DNA from 4 places in the Sphingomonas phoenicis genome. Region 2 is predicted to be linked to each of the others. Evidence: predicted binding sites of a transcription regulator. Region 2 holds the regulator's gene; each other region holds the start of a gene.
What was found. Region 2 encodes LexA, which represses DNA repair genes until DNA is damaged. Its sites were predicted from a motif close to GTTCCNCNCTTGTTCT; they were not measured.
Positions count from the first base shown of each region.

Region 1 (4,683 bases), 490 kb from region 2:
CGAAGGGCATCGCCGTCGCCCGGGCCGGGATCGGAGCCGAGGCGCCGGTGTTGCTGCAGCCCGGCCAAGGCTGGTCGCGGTCTGCCGTACTCGGCTGGCTGCTGGATCACGCGGCGGCACGCACCGACATGCTGGTCGGCATGGACCTGTCTTTCGGTCTGCCCTTCGAAGACCGAGGCTCCTTCTTTCCGGGTTGGCCCGAGTCGCCGCCGACTGCCAAGGAGCTGTGGCGGTTGATAGACGACGCCTGCATCGACGATCCGCATCTGGGGGTCGGCAGCTTCCTGAATCGACCCACGACCGCGCGGTACTTTCGCCATCAACGCGCCGAGGGCGATCTGTTCGGTGGCGGCACCGGGCGGCTGCGTCGCTGCGAGCGTCGCATGCGCGATCTGTCGGCTCTCCGTCCGTCGAGCTGCTTCAATCTGGTCGGCGCGGGTCAGGTCGGCAAGGCGAGCCTGACCGGCATGCGCATCCTCGACCGCCTGCGAGATGTCATTCCCGTATGGCCGTTCGATCCCTTGCCACCATCCGGGCCGGTGATCGTCGAAATCTATACCACGATCGCCGCACGCGCCGCCGGGCTTCGTCCGGGCCGCAGCAAGATCCGCGACGCTGCCGCTCTGGACCATGCCCTGGCGCGACTGGGTACCGCGCCCCATGCGTCGCTCAACCGCTATGACGATCACGCTACCGATGCGATCGTCAGCGCGGCGTGGCTGCGCCGGCATGCGGAGGACCCGACGCTATGGCATCCACCCGGCCTCGACGCGGTGGCCGACACGGAGGGCTGGACCTTCGGCGTCACCTGACGCATGGGGCGCCGGTACGCCGGTTTAGCTCAGCTGGTAGAGCAGCGGTTTTGTAAACCGAAGGTCGCGGGTTCGATTCCTGCAACCGGCACCACTTCTGGCTTTCAAGCCATTGATTGAGTTAACAGTTTTCTCGAGGGGAGAGGATCGTTACCTCGCATCACCCCTCAGAGCGGTTCGATTGCGGGCGCACCTTCTTTTCGCTGCGATTGTCACCATCTCAGCTTCTGGGGCGAGGTATCGATAATCATTTATCCCGTCGCCCGACCTATCCTCAGCTGTAAGTGGTCTCGGTGCTCTAGCCACTCACACCAGTTTCCTTGCCGTTGAGTCGGGTTCTACAAGTCGGTAACGGACACTTCTACATTGACCTTCGTTGCGCGTTCGATTGAACCAAGAAGGCATTTGATGATGAACCTAAAAGGCCTCTCGCCCGAAGTCCGCGCGCTTGTAGAAGCTGTCATGGAGCCAGCTGCCGAGGAGCACTACGAATTGGTCGAGGCTGATGAAGATGGAGACACGGTAACGCTGACGTTCAGTCGCGACCTTGGGCTCGAAGCAGACACCGTGGACGATGAAGACGACGACTGATCACCAGGCGGAGCGGTGGCGGCAGCGAGATTCAGGGGGTGCTGATGCCCGCTGAAGGTTCAGAGGCCGTTGGCGCGATCCGGTGGCGCTCCACTTACTCTTTTGGTTGCAAGGCGCCGGCACGCAGCATCCAATGATGCTCTCGCCCCCTCCCCCACGCCAGCTATCAGCGGCATTCGCCCATGCGGTACTGCTGCCAGTAGCGGTCCCACCTGACCCCTGCTCCGGCCGCGATGATCGCACACGACAGCGATCGACCATCCGGCAGCGTGCAGCGGGCGACAACCCTATGGTAGCTGCGCCCTACCGGCTGGCAGAACAGGCGCTTGTGCAGCACCAGGCGCTCGACGATCGGCTTTGCCTGCTCGTGGGGCATCGTTGGGCACGGGGCGTTGATGCGGCAGGATCCGTCCGTCTCGCGGGCATTGATGCCGGCAACGCGCACCTTGATGCCGTTGACGCACCGGATGGGTCCGTCAGCGTCGTAGACCGAGACGACGGCACAGATGAAGGGTGGCGGTAGGACGGGCATCGTCAGGGCTGGTCTTCTCGGATGTCGGGAAAGCTGTAGGCGGATGGGGCATCATCAGCTGTGTCCCGCGCGAACACCGCCACGTCGTCCAGCATCACCTCCTGCTTTGCCCATCTATCCCAACCGATATGGATGAAGTCGGGTAGGCCAAACAGGCGCACCGCTCGGGTATATTCGTCTCCGCGAAAGCCGATGAAATGGAGCGCCACCTACTCGGCCTGGGCAAGCTTCTCCTCGGCCTCCGCAGCGGAGGCCAGGTTCAGGTACAGGTTGGCCAGCGCGTAGTGGCTGGCACAGGCGCCCCGGTTCTCGGTCGCAGCGGCCATCAGCAGCTCCTTTTCAGCGCGGCGTGCATAGTAACCCCGCTCTTTGTCGTTCAGCATCATCCACTCCGCCGATCCGACTGCATCCGTGCTGCTCGATTGTGATCGAGCAACGACCTGCGAGCCGGTTCTTGAGCGGCCAAATACGAGCGGCAGCCGGCTTCTGCAAGAATCATTGTTCCCTTTACGTTCTGGCTGGCGTTACAAGGCGTGTCAGAAAAGGGACTGATGCATGAGCGGGTTACGGCTCCACGACATACCGTACGAACTGGTGCCGCGGGAGGTGCCGTTCTTCCTGTGCCGCACTCCCGCCGGCTTCCCGTCTCCAGCTCAGGACGACATGCAGGAGCCGATCGACCTTGGCGCCTGGCTCGTCCAGCACCCTGCCGCCAGCTACATCATGCGGGTCGAGGGGCAGTCGATGAGCGGCGCTGGGATCAACGACGGAGATCTGATCGTCGTGAACCGCGCCAAGCAACCGCGGGCGGGTGCCATCGTGGTCGCGCTGGTGCACGGCGAACGCACCTTGAAGCGGCTGCGTCACATGGATGGCCGCCACTGGCTGGTGCCCGAGGCTGAAGGCTATTCGCACATCCTGGTCGATGAGCATGTGGAGATCTGGGGAGTGGTGGTGGGCGTCGCTCGCCAGGTGCCATGAGCCCGCCGATCGCGCTGATCGACTGCAACAACTACTATGTGTCCTGCGAGCGGGCGTTCGACGCCAGTCTGGTCGGGGTGCCGGTCATCGTCCTCTCCAACAACGACGGCTGCGCCATCGCTCGGTCGGCAGAGGCAAAGGCGCTGGGGATCAAGATGGGCGATCCCATCCACCACCTGCGCGACAAGGTACGCCAGCACCGCATCCGTGTCCTGTCGTCGAACTACACGCTCTATGGCGACATGCAGCGCCGGGTGATCGCCGCCTGCGAGGCATTCGCCCGCGACTTCGAGATCTACTCGATCGACGAGACCTTCCTTGACCTTGCCGGCTTCGAGAGCCGCGACCTGGTAGCCCACGCCCATGCCATGCGGGACCAGGTGCGCCAGTGGACGACCATCCCGACCTGCGTCGGCATTGCGGAGACGAAGACGCTCGCCAAGCTCGCCAACGCCGCCGCGAAGAAGGATGCGCGGTTCAATGGCGTTGCCGATCTGCGCCATCAGGATACCCGACAGCAGGTCATGGCCGCTTTTCCGATTGGCGATGTCTGGGGAGTGGGAGGCGCCACTGCACGCAAGCTGGCAGCGCTTGGCATCGACACGGCTGAGGCGCTCAGGGACATGCCGATGAAGCAGGCACGGGCGGTCGGCACCGTCGTGCTGGAGCGGCTCGTCGCTGAACTGCGGGGCGTGCCCTCGTCCGCTGTGGAGATGATCGAGCCGCAGCGGAAGGGAATGGCGGTAACCCGGTCCTTTGGAACACCGGTGACGACGTTCGACGGTTTGATGGGAGCGCTCAGCCAGTATGCTCTACGCGCTGGCGAGAAGTTACGGAGCCACGGCCTGGTCGCAGCGCGGCTGACGGCCTTCTTTCATACAAACCGGCACAAGCCCGAGCGGCCGCAGTATGCCGGATCGCGCACCGTGACGCTGCACCCGATGACCAACGACAGCCTGGAACTGATCGCCGCCGCCAGGCGGGGGGCTGAGCGGGCGTGGCGGGATGGCTACGCCTATACCAAGGCTGGCATCATGCTGGATGATCTGGTCGCCGCCGATCTGCGGCCGCGCACGCTGTTCGAGGGCGACACCGACAAGCGCAACCGGCTCATGGGGGCCCTCGACGAGATTAACGGACGGTTCGGCAGATGGACCGCGGTAACTGCATCACAGGGGTTCAGGCGCGAATGGAAGCTGCGGTCGGAAATGCGATCCCCTGCATGGACGACGAGTATCGCTGAGGTGCCGACGGTCCGAGCGTAATGGTATGAGCACAAGGCAGCACCAAAGCACCGTACGCACCGGCAACAAGAGCCAGTCTGCGGTTGTGGCGGGCAGATTGTGTGCAAAGAAGGCCGCCGGGATCGCTCCCGACGGCCAGAGTTAGCGCCTATGAAACAGGGAGCAACCTAGGCGAAACGAACATTGGTCAGGCGACGGCGGTAACGCGCTGCCGCACCCACCATCGCAAAGCCCACCAGCATCATCGCCCACGTTGCCGGCTCTGGCACCGCGGTGGCGAAGCGGACGTTGTCGACCTCCAGCGAGTTGACGCTCGATGAGAAGCTGATGCCCGAGAAGGCCTCGCCAGCATCCGCGACGAACGTGATCAGGCGATTGGTCTGCGGCAAGGTCTGCTGCCCATCGGGCGCGATGGGTGAAGCGAGCGCATCGCCATCGTAAGACGCAAGGATGCTCCCATTAGCGGCGAGCAGCGACACCGTGTTGCCGAGATCGATCGAGCCAACGTAGAAAGAGATGATCT
Region 1 covers NZ_JBDFMC010000002.1:179,322-184,004, reverse strand. Annotated here, with positions in the region: gene ABC319_RS01595 (hypothetical protein) at 1-812, shown strand, start outside; tRNA gene ABC319_RS01590 (tRNA-Thr) at 831-906, shown strand; gene ABC319_RS01585 (hypothetical protein) at 1,221-1,403, shown strand; gene ABC319_RS01580 (thermonuclease family protein) at 1,570-1,935, opposite strand; gene ABC319_RS01575 (hypothetical protein) at 1,938-2,144, opposite strand; gene ABC319_RS01570 (hypothetical protein) at 2,145-2,318, opposite strand; gene ABC319_RS01565 (LexA family protein) at 2,491-2,916, shown strand; gene ABC319_RS01560 (Y-family DNA polymerase) at 2,913-4,181, shown strand; gene ABC319_RS01555 (Npun_F0296 family exosortase-dependent surface protein) at 4,328-4,683, opposite strand, start outside.
Region 1: the regulator LexA is predicted to act here: its motif matches at 2,436-2,451, upstream of ABC319_RS01565 (LexA family protein).

Region 2 (4,683 bases):
TCGACGAGAGTGGCGCCGCCCGCATGGTCGATGTCGGCGCCAAGGCTGCGACCGCGCGGGAGGCTACCGCCCGCGGACGCATCATCCTGTCGGCAGAGGCGCTCGCCCTGGTCCGCGACGCCGGTGCCAGGAAGGGAGATGTCCTCGCGGTCGCTCGCGTCGCCGGCATCATGGCGGCGAAGCGTACCGCCGACCTGATCCCGCTCTGCCATCCCCTGCCGCTGACGCGCGTCGCCATCGATCTGGCGCTGCTCGACGACGGAGTGGAAGTCACCGCGACCTGCGCCACCACCGGCCAGACCGGTGTCGAGATGGAGGCGCTTACCGCCGCGACGGTCGCGCTGCTGACGGTCTACGACATGGTGAAGGCGGTCGATCGCCACATGGTGATCGACGATGTCCGTGTCGTCGCCAAATCCGGGGGCAAGTCGGGCGACTGGCAGCGGCCATGACGCTGATCCCGGTCGCCGAGGCGCAGGCACGCCTGCTCGCGCTGGTCACGCCGGTCGCACCGGAACGGGTGCCCATTCGTGGCGCGGCGGGACGATGGGCGGCAGACGATGTCCTGGCGCGGCGAACACAGCCTGCCGCCGACCTCTCGGCGATGGACGGTTACGCCATCCGCTTCGCCGACATGCCTGGCCCTTGGCAGGTGATCGGCGAAAGTGCGGCCGGCCGCCCGTTCGCCGGCACCGTCCTGCCCGGCCAGGCGACCCGCATCTTCACCGGCGCGGCGCTGCCGTCCGGCGCGGACACGGTGCTGATCCAGGAAGAGGCGGCTCGCGATGGCGACGCCCTGACCCTGACCGGAGAAGGACCGCTCCGCTGCGGGCGCAATGTGCGCCCGCGGGGGCTCGATTTCTCATCCGGGGATCTGCTGATCAGGGCCGGCGACCGGTTCACGCCCGCTCGCATCGCCGTCGCTGCGACCGGCGGCGTCGCCGATTTGCCCGCCCGCCGCCGGATTCGCGTCGCCATCGCCGCTACCGGCGACGAACTGGTCGCACCCGGCCCCGCGAACGATCCCGCCGCATTGCCCGAATCCAACGGCGCGATGCTCGCGGCGATGCTGATGGCGCTGCCGGTCGACCTGATCGATCTCGGCATTCTGCCCGACCGGCTGGACGTGCTGCGCGACGCGTTCGCCGCCGTCGATGCCGATCTGCTCGTCACGACCGGCGGCGCGTCGGTGGGCGACCATGATCTGGTCCGGCCCGCGCTGGAGGCGGCGGGCGGCGCGATCGATTTCTGGCGCATCGCTCTCCGTCCCGGCAAGCCGATGATGGCCGGGCGACGCGGCGACATGCTGGTGCTGGGCCTGCCGGGCAACCCGGTGTCGGCCTTCGTCACCGCCACCCTGTTCGTCCTGCCGCTCGTGGCGCGGCTGGCCGGTGCGGCCGATCCGCTGCCCGCGATCGGCCACGCGATTCTGGGCGAGGATCTGCCCGCCAATGGCGGCCGGACCGATTATCTTCGTGCCGAGTTGCGGGATGGCCGCGCCTATGCCTCGACCATTCAGGACAGCTCGATGCTCCTGACCCTGGCCCGTTCGACGTGCCTCGTCATCCGGGCGGCGTGTGCACCGGCGGCGATCGCCGGCGAATCGGCGGAAATCCTGATGATCGCTTGACGCAAGCCGGATTGTTCCATATCGGTTCCTCGTCTGTTCCCCGACGGAGGCTCGGCATGCTCACGCGCAAGCAGCACGAACTGGTCTGCTTCATCAACGATCGCCTGAAGGATACGGGCGTCTCCCCCTCGTTCGAGGAGATGAAGGAGGCGCTCGACCTGAAGTCGAAATCCGGCGTGCACCGCCTGATCTCGGCGCTCGAGGAGCGGCAGTTCATCCGTCGCTTGCCGAACCGCGCTCGCGCGCTGGAGGTGCTGCGGATGCCCGACCGGCCCGAGAAGGTCGAGAAGAAGGCACGTGGCCGCGTCAACGTTGGTGGTGCCAATGTTGGTGGTCAGTCGCAACTTCCTCAACATTCGCGGGCTCCCGCGAACGATGTCGTCGAAATTCCGCTGCATGGCCGCATCGCTGCCGGTGTCCCGATCGAGGCGTTCGAGGGATCGACGATGCTGTCGGTACCCGCGGCGCTGCTCGGCCAGGGTGATCATTACGCGCTGGAGGTCTCCGGCGATTCGATGGTCGAGGCGGGCATTCTCGATGGCGACTATGCGCTGGTCCGCCGGACAGAGGTCGCGCGCGACGGCGAGATCGTGGTGGCCCTGATCGACGAGGCGGAGGCGACGCTGAAGTTCTTCCGGCGAGAGGGCACGATGGTTCGCCTCGATCCCGCCAACCGCTCCTACGATCCGCAGCGCTACGCACCCCAGCAGGTCCGCATTCAGGGCAAGCTGTCGGGCCTGCTCCGCCGGTACGACTGACCGGCGGGCGACTGCGCCGACGGGATCGGCGCGGCGCCGGTTCGTGGTGGATCGATCCAGGGATGCTCGTCGCCGGGGTCGCGCACGGTGACGACACGGCCGGTCGCGAAGGTGACCGACACTCCCCCGGTGCGGGCCAGCGTCTCGCGGTCCAGCTTCAGCCAGCGTGGCCGGCATGCGCCCGGCAGTCGCCGTTCGCTGACCGCGACATCGGCCTGCCGGCATGCTGCGATCAGGTCGCCGGCGGGAACCATGTCGGCGCTCCTCGTCATCAGTATGCGCCAGCGGTCGTCGATGGTGGCCAGGCACAGGTCTCGCGTGCATCGAACCCCTTGCGTCTCGGCCATCAGCACCGGTTCGGTCGCCGTGCCGCCGTTCGCCGCCAGAACGTCGCGCATGTAGTCGCCGGTGCGGTCGCGCAGGATCGCGACCTCACCCCGCGCCGTCCTGATCGCCGCGTGCCGGCCGTCGCCGGTCACCAGCAGGTCCGGCACCGGCGTCGCCATCGCCCACGCGATGCCTAGCACCAGCGGCAGGACACCCCACCGGCGCACCCGCGTCTGCCACAGCGCCAGCCACAGCCCACCGGCGACGATCGCGGCAAAGGCACCGTCCGGCATGGCCGGCCACGCCGTGACCGCCCCCGGCGCCGCCGCAACGGTCCGTGCCAGCCATAGCAGCAGCGCTAGCGCCTGTTCCGTCCCCCACCACGCCGGCGCACCGAGCCCTGCGACGTCGAGCAGCAGGGCGAGCAGTTCCAGTGGCATGATGATGAACGTCGTCAGCGGGATCGCGACGATATTGGCAAGGGCGCCGTACAATCCGGCGCGGTGGAAATGATAGACGGCGATCGGCATGAGCGCCGCCTCCACCACCACGCCGGTGATCAGCAGCATCGCCAGCGCTCGTGCCGGCCGCCGCCAGCCCCGCTCGCGTCGATCCGCGATCTGTCGCAGGGCGGGATGATCGTGCACCGCGACGATCGCGGTGATCGCCGCGAACGACAGCTGGAAACTCGGCCCTGCCAGGGCCTCGGGCCATGCTGCCAGCACGACCATCGCCCCCGCGGCGACCAGTCGCAACGTCATCGCCGCTCGTCCCAGCGCCAGTGCCGCCAATACCAGCAGCGCCGCCACGCACGACCGTATCGTCGGCACCTCGGCCCCGGTCAGCAGGGTATAGGCGATGGCCATCAACGCCCCGGCCGCCGCGGCCACCAGCGGCAGTCGCCAGCGTAGCGCAAGCGGGGGGAACAGCGCCAGGACGCTCAACACCAGAAGCATCGTCGCGCCCACGACCGCGGTGATGTGCAGCCCGCTGACCGACAGCAGGTGCGCCAGACCCGCCGCCCGCATCGCCTCCGCATCCTCCTCGTCAATCGCGCCCGTGTCCCCGGCGGCGAGCGCCGCGGCGATGCCGCCCGCGCTGCCGGGCAGCCGCGCCTGGATGTGGGCGGTAAGCGCCGCGCGCAATCCCGGTTGCGAACGGCCGGCGGCGATCACCTGGACAGGCGCGAAGCCCCGCCCCGTCGCGCCGATCTGCGCGAACCATGCGACCCGCGCATAGTCATAGGCGCCGGGAACCGCCGCGGTCGGCGGCGGCATCAGCCGCGCGCGCAACCGTACCACCCCGTCGTTGCCCAGGGCCGCCGGCATGTCGGCAACGGCCAGGTTGACGCGCATCCTGCCGGGAAGATCGACCTGCCGCCCACGTCCGTCTTCCGCCTTCCCAGCGGGAATGAGGGTCAGGCGGACCAGATTTCTCGCCACCAATGGCTCGACCCGTTCAACGCGGGCCGTAAAGGTCGCAATCATCGGCCGAGCCAGCACCGGTGCCGCCACTCGCTCGGCTCGCCATCCGGCCAGAACGAGCCCGGCCGCCACCGCGAGTGCGGCCACGGCGATTACCCGGGCGAACCGCCCGCCCCGGCCCACTGCCGTCGCGCCGGCGCTCGCCGCCAGGCAGAGCAGCGTGGCCGCGACCCATTGCGGTGCGCGCGGCAGGACGAACCATGCCGCCACACCCGTCCCGAACATGACCGGCACCCACAGCGGCAACTGGTCGCGCTCCGCTTCCAGCCAGCGCTCCACACCATCCCGCGCCGCGACGACGCGCGCAATTTGTCGTCCCCAAGGGCGCGTGCTAGGGGCTTCCGCGGCTGAACCGGCCATCAATCATCAAGTCTGGGAGCATGCGCGCTTGGGCGCAACAACCAATCAAGGCGGCGTTCCGTCGGCCGCCACCACCACGACCGCCAGCACCGGCTCCGGTGCCGCGATCGTCACCCGTTTCGCC
Region 2 covers NZ_JBDFMC010000002.1:671,817-676,499, forward strand. Annotated here, with positions in the region: gene moaC (cyclic pyranopterin monophosphate synthase MoaC) at 1-452, shown strand, start outside; gene ABC319_RS04200 (molybdopterin molybdotransferase MoeA) at 449-1,630, shown strand; gene lexA (transcriptional repressor LexA) at 1,687-2,388, shown strand; gene ABC319_RS04210 (ComEC/Rec2 family competence protein) at 2,349-4,424, opposite strand; gene gltX (glutamate--tRNA ligase) at 4,666-4,683, shown strand, end outside.

Region 3 (4,683 bases), 490 kb from region 2:
GACGAGCAGACCCACCGCCGCGACCCGACCGTCAGGACCGAGATCGACGTCGACGGTCACCCGGCTGCCACAGATCGGCGACCGGCGCTCGCTGCTCCCCATCGGCGCGACCAGCCGTTCGTGATGCGGGATCGTCGCAGCGAGCCGCAGGATATCGGTGTTGTAGAGGGTGCCGCTCATGATTCGCTGCCCGTCGCGTTCGCGGCGGGATCCGACAGCGGGCGCGCGCCGAACACCGGCAATCCGCGCCGGCGCCGGTCGACGAAATCGGCGATGCCGGCACTGGTCGCGTTCAGGAGTGGGTAGGTGCGGCTCTTGACCATCCAGGCGGGGCGTCGCGCCGGCCCGCCACCGACCGTATCGATCACCAGCGCGGTCAGCAGGAAAACCAGACTGGCCAGGATCAGCCCCTTCAGCGCGCCGAAGCCGAAACCCAGCGCACGGTCGACCGGGCCCAGCACCGAGGTCCGCGTGCGCCGGCCGATCGCGTTCGCCACCAGCTTGCCGCCGATATAGGTCACGCCGGCCAGCAGGGCGAAGGCGAGGACGGCGGCGCCGGAAACGGTGCCGACGACGCCCGTCAGTGCCTGCGCGACGGGAATGTGGAACAGCTTCAGCGCGGCGACGATCGCGATCCACGCGAAGAGCGACAGCACCTCCGTCACGAACCCGCGTACCGCGCCCATGACCGCGGCACCGGCAACGGCGAGAAGGACGATCACGTCGAGCGAGGTCAGGGCCATGCCCGCCTTAAGACCGGCACCGGCCCGCGAAGTCGAGAGAGAATTTCAGCGGGCGGATGAAGATCGCCGACGCTCAACGGCCCAGCATGTGATCGACGAACTGGCCCAGCGTCCGGAAGCCGGTCAGCCGCAGCGGTCCATCGTCCCTCGCCATCGCACCGGGCACCAGCGCCCGTTCGAACCCCAGCTTGCCCGCTTCCTTCAGCCGCAACGGTCCGTGCGCCACCGGCCGGATCTCACCCGACAGGGCGACTTCGCCGAACGCCACCGATTCCGCCGCGACCGGTCGCTCCGACAACGCCGACACCAATGCCGCGGCCACGGCCAGATCGGCGGCGGGATCCTGCACCTTGTAGCCGCCGGCGATGTTCAGATAGACTTCGCACGACGAGAAAGAGAGGCCGCAGCGCGCCTCCAGCACCGCCAGGATCATCGCCAGCCGTCCGGAATCCCACCCCACCACCGATCGTCGCGGTGTCGCGCCGCTCGCGAGCCGGACGACCAGCGCCTGGATCTCGACGAGCACCGGCCGCGTCCCCTCCAGCGCGGGAAACACCGTCGCGCCCGTCACGCCCTCCTCGCGGTGGGTAAGGAACAGTGCGGAGGGATTGGCGACCTCCGACAGCCCCTCGGTCTGCATCGAGAAGACGCCGATCTCGTCCGTGCCGCCGAACCGGTTCTTGATCGCCCGCAGGATGCGGTACTGGTGCGATCGCTCTCCCTCGAACGCCAGCACGGTATCGACCATGTGCTCCAGCACCCGCGGGCCGGCGATGCTGCCGTCCTTGGTGACATGGCCGACCAGTACCAGTGCGGTGCCGCGTTCCTTGGCGAAACGGATCAACTCCTGCGACGAGGCACGGACCTGGCTGACCGTGCCCGGCGCACCCTCGATCAGGTCGGAATGCATCGTCTGGATCGAATCGATCACCAGCAGCGCCGGCGGCGGACCGGCCGACAGGGTGGTCAGGATGTCGCGGGTAGAGGTCGCCGCAGCCAGTTGCACCGGAGCGTTCCCAAGCCCCAGCCGTCGTGCCCGCAACCGGACCTGATCCGCCGCCTCCTCGCCCGAGACATAGGCGACGGTGCGCCCGGCACTGGCCAGCCGCGCCGCCGCCTGGAGCAACAGGGTCGACTTGCCGATCCCGGGATCGCCGCCGATCAGCGTCGCCGATCCTTCGACGAAGCCGCCGCCCAGTGCGCGGTCGAACTCGGCGATCCCCGTCGCCATCCGCGCCGGCAGCGTCACCTCCGCATCCAGCGAGGTCAGCACGATCGACCGGCCACCGCCGTGCAGATTATGCTTCGCCGCGAACGGAGTGACGACCGCCCCGGCCTCCTCCACCAGCGTGTTCCACTCAGCGCAGTCGCCGCACTGGCCCTGCCAGCGCGACGCCACCGACCCGCATGCCTGACACACATATCGCTTCTGCGGCTTTGCCATGGCTCGCGATGTAGCGGAACGGGACGGGAACACAACACCCGGCGGCGGCCCATGGCGATGTGCAATAAATCGGTCACAAACGGGTGATGCGGCTGGCGCTCGGCGATGTGCGCGGGTATCGCCCCCGGCCCATGCAGGTCAACGATACCCCGACGGCCACGGACCTGCGCGTCGCCCTGTTCAGCGGCAACTACAATTATGTTCGCGACGGGGCCAATCAGGCGCTGAACCTGCTGGTGGCGCACCTGATGTCGCGGGGGGTGACGGTGCGGGTCTATTCACCCACGGTCGCACGGCCCGCGTTCCCGGCGACAGGCGATCTGGTCGACGTGCCGGCACTGCCGCTGCCGCTGGGACGGGACGAGTACCGGATGGCGCGTGGCTTGCCGGGCAGGATACGGCGCGACCTGGCGGCGTTCTCGCCCAACATCGTCCATGTCTCGGCGCCCGAACTGCTCGGCCACCGCGCGCTGAGCTGGGGCCGGCGGCACGGCATCGCCACCGTCGCCTCGCTCCATACCCGATTTGAGACCTATCCGCGCTATTACGGCATGAAGTTCCTCGAACGGCCGGTCGAACGGCTGCTGACGCGATTCTACAACCGGTCGGACGAGGTGCTGGTCCCCACCCCCGGCATGGCCGCGATCCTGCGCGGATGGGGCGTGACGACGTCGATCGATATCTGGTCGCGCGGGGTGAACCACGACCGGTTCTCGCCCGACCGCCGCGATCCGGCGTGGCGGCGCGAACTGGGAATCGGCGACCGCGATGTCGCAATCGGCTTCCTCGGCAGGCTGGTGAAGGAGAAGGGGCTTGACGTCTTCGCGCAGGTCGCGGCCGCGCTGACCGCGCGGGGCGTGCCGCACAAGATCCTGGTGATCGGCGACGGCCCGGCGCGCGACTGGTTCGCCACCCAGGTTCCCGATGCGGTGTTCGCCGGCTTCCAGCGCGGCGCTGCGCTGGGCCAGGCCGTCGCCTCGATGGACGTGTTCTTCAACCCATCCGTCACCGAAACGTTCGGCAACGTGACGCTGGAGGCAATGGCCGCGGGCGTGCCGGTGGTCGCCGCCCGCGCCACCGGCGCGATCGATCTGGTCGAGGAAGGGGTTACCGGGTTCCTCGTGCCGCCGCGCGATGCCAGCGCCTATGCCGATGCGATCGGCCGGATCGTCGGCGAGCCTTGCCTGCGGGACAAGCTTGGCGCAGCGGGGCATGCGCGGGCGGCGCAATACCGGTGGGACAGCGTGAACCAGGCGGTGCTGGATGCTTACCTGACGCTCCTCGCTCGCCGCAGCACGCCTGCGTCAATCGCGACCGGGTAAAGCCGGGCAGCCGGACCTATCCCTCCTGCCAGTCGAACGTCAGCGGCGCCTCTCGAAACGCGAAGCGATCGAGATGGCTCGCCACCACGTCGCGCATCCGCGCGCTGTCCTCGCCATCGGGTACGGACAGCACGACGTCCAGCGTCTCGCTTTCGGCGCGCATCGCCAGCCGCGCACCGTTTGGGAAGTCGATCGTTCCCTCCTCCGCGGTGAACGCGACCGTCATCTTGTGGCCCCAGTGCTTGGCGAGTTGCTGGAGATAGCGGCTGGCCGACCCCGTCGGCACCCGTGCGACCGACACGTTCACCGCAGCCGCTCGATCTTCTGTGCGACCTCGTCGATCAATGCGACGACATCGTGGAGCGTCTGTTCCGAAAACTCGCCGCGCCCCAGGCGATCGGCAAGCGCCACCTTCAGATTGCCCATCGCCCGGCGGATGGGCGCTCCGTCGGTTCGTTCGCGGTGCTCGCCCAGGGATCGCAGGCGCGCCATGAGCGCGTCCACCAGTTCGGCCTGCTCGGCGAGTTGCGCACGTCCGGTATCGGTGACGGCGAACCGCTTCTTGGCGCCTTCCGACTGCTGCTCGTCGATCAGCCCCATCTCGTCGAGCAGGGTCAGCGTCGGATAGACGATGCCGGGACTGGGAGCATAGGCACCGGCCGTCATCGCCTCGATCTCGCGGATGAGGTCGTATCCGTGACGAGGCTCGTCGGCGATCAGGCGCAGCAACACCAGCCGCAACTCGCCGCCATCGAACATGCGACCGCGCCGTCCGCCGCCGCCATGGCGGCCCTCGCCGGTGAACGGCCCGCGCGCCCAGCGGCCGCCACCGCCCATCGACCCGCAGCGGCGATCCCGATGATCGTGATGATGATGGAAGAACATAACCGGTCCCTAACACGTTTCGATGCAACTAAGATATATCGCAACAATCCAGCGTCAAGAGTGTCGGTGATATATCTTTGCAACTGCCGCACGCCTTACGTCCGTCTCACCTTCGCGGGTGACGTCTGCCCCTCTCCGCCCTACATTCCGGTGCATGGCCGACCTGTTCGCCGGGTTCGAACCCCCGACATCTTCCGAAACGCCGGCCGATGCGCCGCTCGCCGACCGGCTGAGGCCGCGCTCGCTCGCCGAGGTCGTGGGGCAGGATCACCTGACCGGGCCCGACGGT
Region 3 covers NZ_JBDFMC010000002.1:185,247-189,929, reverse strand. Annotated here, with positions in the region: gene ABC319_RS01630 (iron-sulfur cluster assembly scaffold protein) at 1-180, opposite strand, end outside; gene ABC319_RS01625 (CvpA family protein) at 177-743, opposite strand; gene radA (DNA repair protein RadA) at 817-2,187, opposite strand; gene ABC319_RS01615 (glycosyltransferase family 4 protein) at 2,319-3,509, shown strand; gene ABC319_RS01610 (DUF2218 domain-containing protein) at 3,526-3,816, opposite strand; gene ABC319_RS01605 (PadR family transcriptional regulator) at 3,813-4,394, opposite strand; gene ABC319_RS01600 (replication-associated recombination protein A) at 4,549-4,683, shown strand, end outside.
Region 3: the regulator LexA is predicted to act here: its motif matches at 2,203-2,218, upstream of radA (DNA repair protein RadA).

Region 4 (4,683 bases), on a different contig from region 2:
GCCGGCGCCGCTGAAACAACGCCAGGTACCCCCGTCGGCCGTAGAGCGCCTTGAGGTCTGCCAGCGCCGCTGAGTTCGCTTCGTCCGGCTCCTCCGGAAGGAGGATCGCGATCAACCCCTCAGACCACGGTGCCAGATCCTGCCATTGAAGCTCGCAGCCGCCTTTGCCGGCGCGGCGCTTCCCGATGGTCAACAAACGACATAGCCTCGACCAGGCGGGCCGATCGGTCGGGTACAGGATCAGTCGTCGGCCATCTACGAAATCGACACGCGCTCCCGCGATCGAGCGTACGGAGGTCTGCTTCTGCGCCTCCCAAGCCCTGACGACGCCGGCGACCGTACCCAGGTCGGCCACGCCGAGCGCCCGATACCCGAGCAGCGCCGCGGCCGAAAAGAGCTCTTCCGGAGACGAGGCGCCTCGGAGAAGTGAAAAGTGGGTGAGGAGCTGCAACTCGACATAGTCCGTCATCCGAACACGCCGTGAATCCACCAGCTTCGATCGCCGGTATCGTCCTCCACTCCATCACCGCGCCGGAACACCCAGTACCGACCCCCCGCCTCGTCCTCGACGCGGTAATAGTCGCGCACCGCCCAAACCTCGGCCTCGCGCCGCCACCACTCGCCATGGATGCGCTCCGGTCCGTCGCCGGCGACGACGCGGTGGGAGCGGCCGCGCCACTCGAACCGTCGCGGGGGATGGTCAGGCAGCAACGCGATCACGCTCGCGAGAGGCTCCGGATGGGCGAACAGGCGTACCGGCCGTGGCCAACTTGGCCACGCTCCGGTCTCGCCGACCGGATCAACCCTGACGGCCGCCCGCTCAGGGACGTGGCTCTCCAGCGGAGCGACGCAATACACTGACCGCTCCCCAATCCTGCCGGCGACGACGTCGACGAGGCGAGCGGGATCCCGCACGAGCACCTCGCCCGCCAGGACGGCACCGAGGTCCGTCGCAACAAGCGGCTCGGTATGCGGCGCCACCATGCAGAACTGTTCCAGTCCCAGACCTGGATCGATGCGCTCGACCCTGAGCTTCAGGAGGCGCAGAAGATGCTTCGCATCGCGCGTCGCGCGCGAGGTGCCGATCGCGACGCGCTGCTCGCCGCCGTCCACACGGAGGCAGGATAGCTGGACCGACCTTGCGCCGAGCCCACGCTCCTGCAAGACACCGGCAAGGTCATCGAGAAGGTCCGCCATGACCTGCACGATTGCTTCCGCGGTGCCGATCGGCTCCAGCAGACGACGCTCGACAGCCGGCGCGACAGGATCGCTCACGGCCGTGATCGGCTCTGCCGCGGCGCCCAGCGCCTGATCGAGGCGGGTCACCACTCCGAGGCCCAATCGCCGGGCGAGGGGACCCCGCGCGACGGGCAGGAGATCACCAATCGCCTCGAACCCGAAGCGGCGCGCGGCGCTTAACGCCACCGGCTCGAGCCGCAACGCCGCGACCGGCAGGGAGGCGATGGCCGCGACCGTCCCGCCGGCAGGCGCCCAGGTCAGATCGGCCGGTCCGAACCGGGCGAGAGCGTGCGCGGCGCCGGGCGTGTCCGCGACCGCGACGCGGGCAGTGAACCCCGCGCGCGCGCAGAACGATCGCAGGCGCCGGGCGAACCGCTCTTCTCCGCCATGCAGATGCGCGCAGCCCGCCAGGTCCAGCCAGAGGCCATCCGGCGGAGTGACCTCGACGAGCGGAGACCACCGCCTGACCGCCAACAATGCAAGCCGGGAAAGGACCGCGGCATCCGCGTCGGGCTGAGCAGGCCGCACGTCGAGTTCGGCGACGAGCGCTCGTGCATGGGTCGCCGCCATGCCGATGCTGATGCCCAAGCTCCGCGCGGACGCGCAGGCGGAGACCACCTCCTCGCGTCGACCAACTTTTCCGACGAGCACCAGCGGCTCGTGACCCGTCCCAGCGGCCGCCATCGCTGCGGCCGGCGCAGTCGGCGATGCCAGCTTGGTGCCGTGGCGAAACGGCTGATCAGCCGCTTCCAAGCGACGCCCCAGTTCTCGGACCGGAGGCTGAGCATGGACGGGGAGGGCGGCTACCTGCCGCTCCACCTCCGCGCGGGTTGGCTCTTCAGCTCGCGCCCATCGTGCGCCCGGCCGCCAGCCACCACCGCGCGGGACCGAACAGGCACCGGGATCGGTATCGACAGGCAGCTCGATGGCGCGCAGCGGCTCAGGCCGCCGCGGTGCGTACCGCTCCAACCGCCTCAGCCTCTCGATGGCCAAGTGCGGCAGGAACAGTGAGACGACCCGTCTCATCGCATCCCTCCACGATCAGGGAAAATGGTTCACCGCCGCGCTGTCGCACCAGTTCGACCTGCCAGCGCGCGCGGCCTACCCCCGCCACGGCGAGGCGTGCGGATGGCGCAACGCCTATCCGCCAACGGGTCCATGCGGCCGATGGCTCGGCATACGGGTCGGGCTGGCGCGCCCGCGATCGGCGCAGCAGTAGCACCGGGATGTCCGCGTCGGCTGCCACGAGCTGCAAACGCCGCGCCGCTATCATCGGGAGGCGCGAAATCTCTCCGATCACTGCTGCCGGGGTGCCGTCTCGCACCGCGTCCTCCATGACCGCCAGCAGCTGCGCGTCCTCCCGCGCTTCGGCATAGATGACATCAGACGCCAGAAGCCCCGCTTGGGCGAGACCCGGCGCGTACAGATCCGTTCGGCAGGTCACCCAAAGCACCGGCTGACCACGTCCAAACGCCTCTCGCGCGGCGATGCCGGCGAGGAAGAGCGTCGTTGCGGCATCGTCTGCCAGCGTGGCCGCGAGCGCCGTCGCTTCGTGCAGCGCGCCCGCACGAAGCCCTCCACCTAGACGAGCATCGAGATCAGTAATTCCGAACGGCATGACGCGGTGGTCCTGGGCGGCCGGCGCTGCGAAAGCGCGGAGGTCGGCGAGAGAAGGGTTAAGCGGAACGGAAGCGGCTGGCATAATCGACTAGACTCAGATCGTTCTCTCTATGTTCCGTCAACGAGGGGGAGCCGTCAACCCGGCCGAACGGGTGCGGTAAGAGACTAAGGCACCGCGGGAACGGCGGAATCCTGCGGAACAGACCCACGACAAGGCATAAACATAAGGAGAAGATTTTTCTTTCGTTTGGCGCTTGGCTGACTCATAGGATCGTTGTGCCGATCCGACCCGAGAACCGCTGGCTTTATCCGATCGACTGGCCCCAGCTCTCTGCGGCCATTCGCTTTGATCGTGCAGGCGCTCGGTGTGAGCAGTGCGCGCGGCCGCATCTGCGACTGATCGCGCACCTCGGCGACGGTCGCTGGTGGGACGCCAACAACGCCTGCTGGCGATCGGGAACGGGGCGCCGCATCAGGACACGACAGGCCTTCGATCTGGCTGTCGTGCGCGTGACCTACGTCGTGCTCGCGTGCGCGCACCTGGACCATGATCCCGCGAACAGCGCGCCCGCGAACTTGGCTGCGCTGTGTCAGCGCTGCCATATGCTCCACGATGCTGCCGAGCACCGCTGGCAACGGTGGTGGAATGCCTATCGGCTGCGGGCACTTCGCGACCTGTTCGAGGATCCCCGACTGACACGCGAACGGCTGCTCGGCGGTCCCTAGGGCAAATCCTTCACCGATCAGCTCTTCGCACGGTTCCTGCGCTTGGGTGCCGCCTTGGCCGGCGCCGGAGCCGGCTCCGGCTCACTGGGCGCGCTACGTTTGCGGCCGAGCCCGAGCGACTTGGCCATGGCAGAACGAGTGGCGCTGTAGTTCTCCGCGACCATCGGGTAGTCGGGCTTGAGGCCATAACGCTGCCGGTATTCCTCCGGCGTGAGGCCGTTGGTCGCCAGATGGCGGCGAAGCGTCTTGTACGGCTTGCCGTCGATCATGCTAACGATGTGATCCTTCGACGCTAGCGACTTGCGGACGCTCACCGCTGGTGCGAACCCTGCCTCCGGCTGCGCTTCCCCGACCTTGGGAACGACGTTTGAAAGCTGGCTTACCGCATTGTGCATCGACTGGAGGAAGCCAGGAACGTCGTCGGCGGCAACACGGGTATTGGAGTTGCTGAGCCAAGCGATCGTCAGCTCCGCCGCAAGCTCCACAGCGTTGACCGATTCAGCGCCGCCTTGTCCTTCCGCCATTACCACTCCCATCATCAGTTTAGCGGCCGGCCGCTCGCCGAACCGCATTGGTGTCAAACGCCCGTATAGCGAGAGCAACGTCAAGCCGCGACTGCCCCCTTCCACCGGTGCCGAGCGGCCGTCACCACGTCAGAAGTCGAGGTTCCTCTTCTCCATCTGCGCTGCAGCGAGGTCCGCGATCGCGCCTTCGCCATCGGTCAGCTCGAACACCTTGATCACTGCCTTGTCGTCGAGCCACTCGACCATCTGCCTCACCGCGCTGGCATCGGCCTGATCGAGCATCATGGTTGTCTCACTCTCGACGGTCATTATTGTCCCTCACGAACGAACCGGAGAACACCTACCATGAACACGTCCGACCTCGCCAAGAAGATCGCGGCCACGACAAACTCCACCGAGCCCCAGGCGAAGGCGACGATACAGGCCGTCTTCACCGAGATCGCTGAGGCGGCCGGACGTGGGGAGGAAGTGTCGATCCCCGGCTTCGGCAAGTTCACGGTAAAGGACCGCCCGGCACGCCAGGGCCGGAACCCTGCGACGGGGAAGCCGATGGACATCGCCGCATCCAAGAAGG
Region 4 covers NZ_JBDFMC010000005.1:110,071-114,753, forward strand. Annotated here, with positions in the region: gene ABC319_RS19375 (error-prone DNA polymerase) at 1-469, opposite strand, end outside; gene ABC319_RS19380 (Y-family DNA polymerase) at 466-2,265, opposite strand; gene ABC319_RS19385 (ImuA family protein) at 2,180-2,857, opposite strand; gene ABC319_RS19390 (hypothetical protein) at 3,136-3,585, shown strand; gene ABC319_RS19395 (Ros/MucR family transcriptional regulator) at 3,603-4,109, opposite strand; gene ABC319_RS19400 (hypothetical protein) at 4,239-4,394, opposite strand; gene ABC319_RS19405 (HU family DNA-binding protein) at 4,455-4,683, shown strand, end outside.
Region 4: the regulator LexA is predicted to act here: its motif matches at 2,961-2,976, upstream of ABC319_RS19385 (ImuA family protein).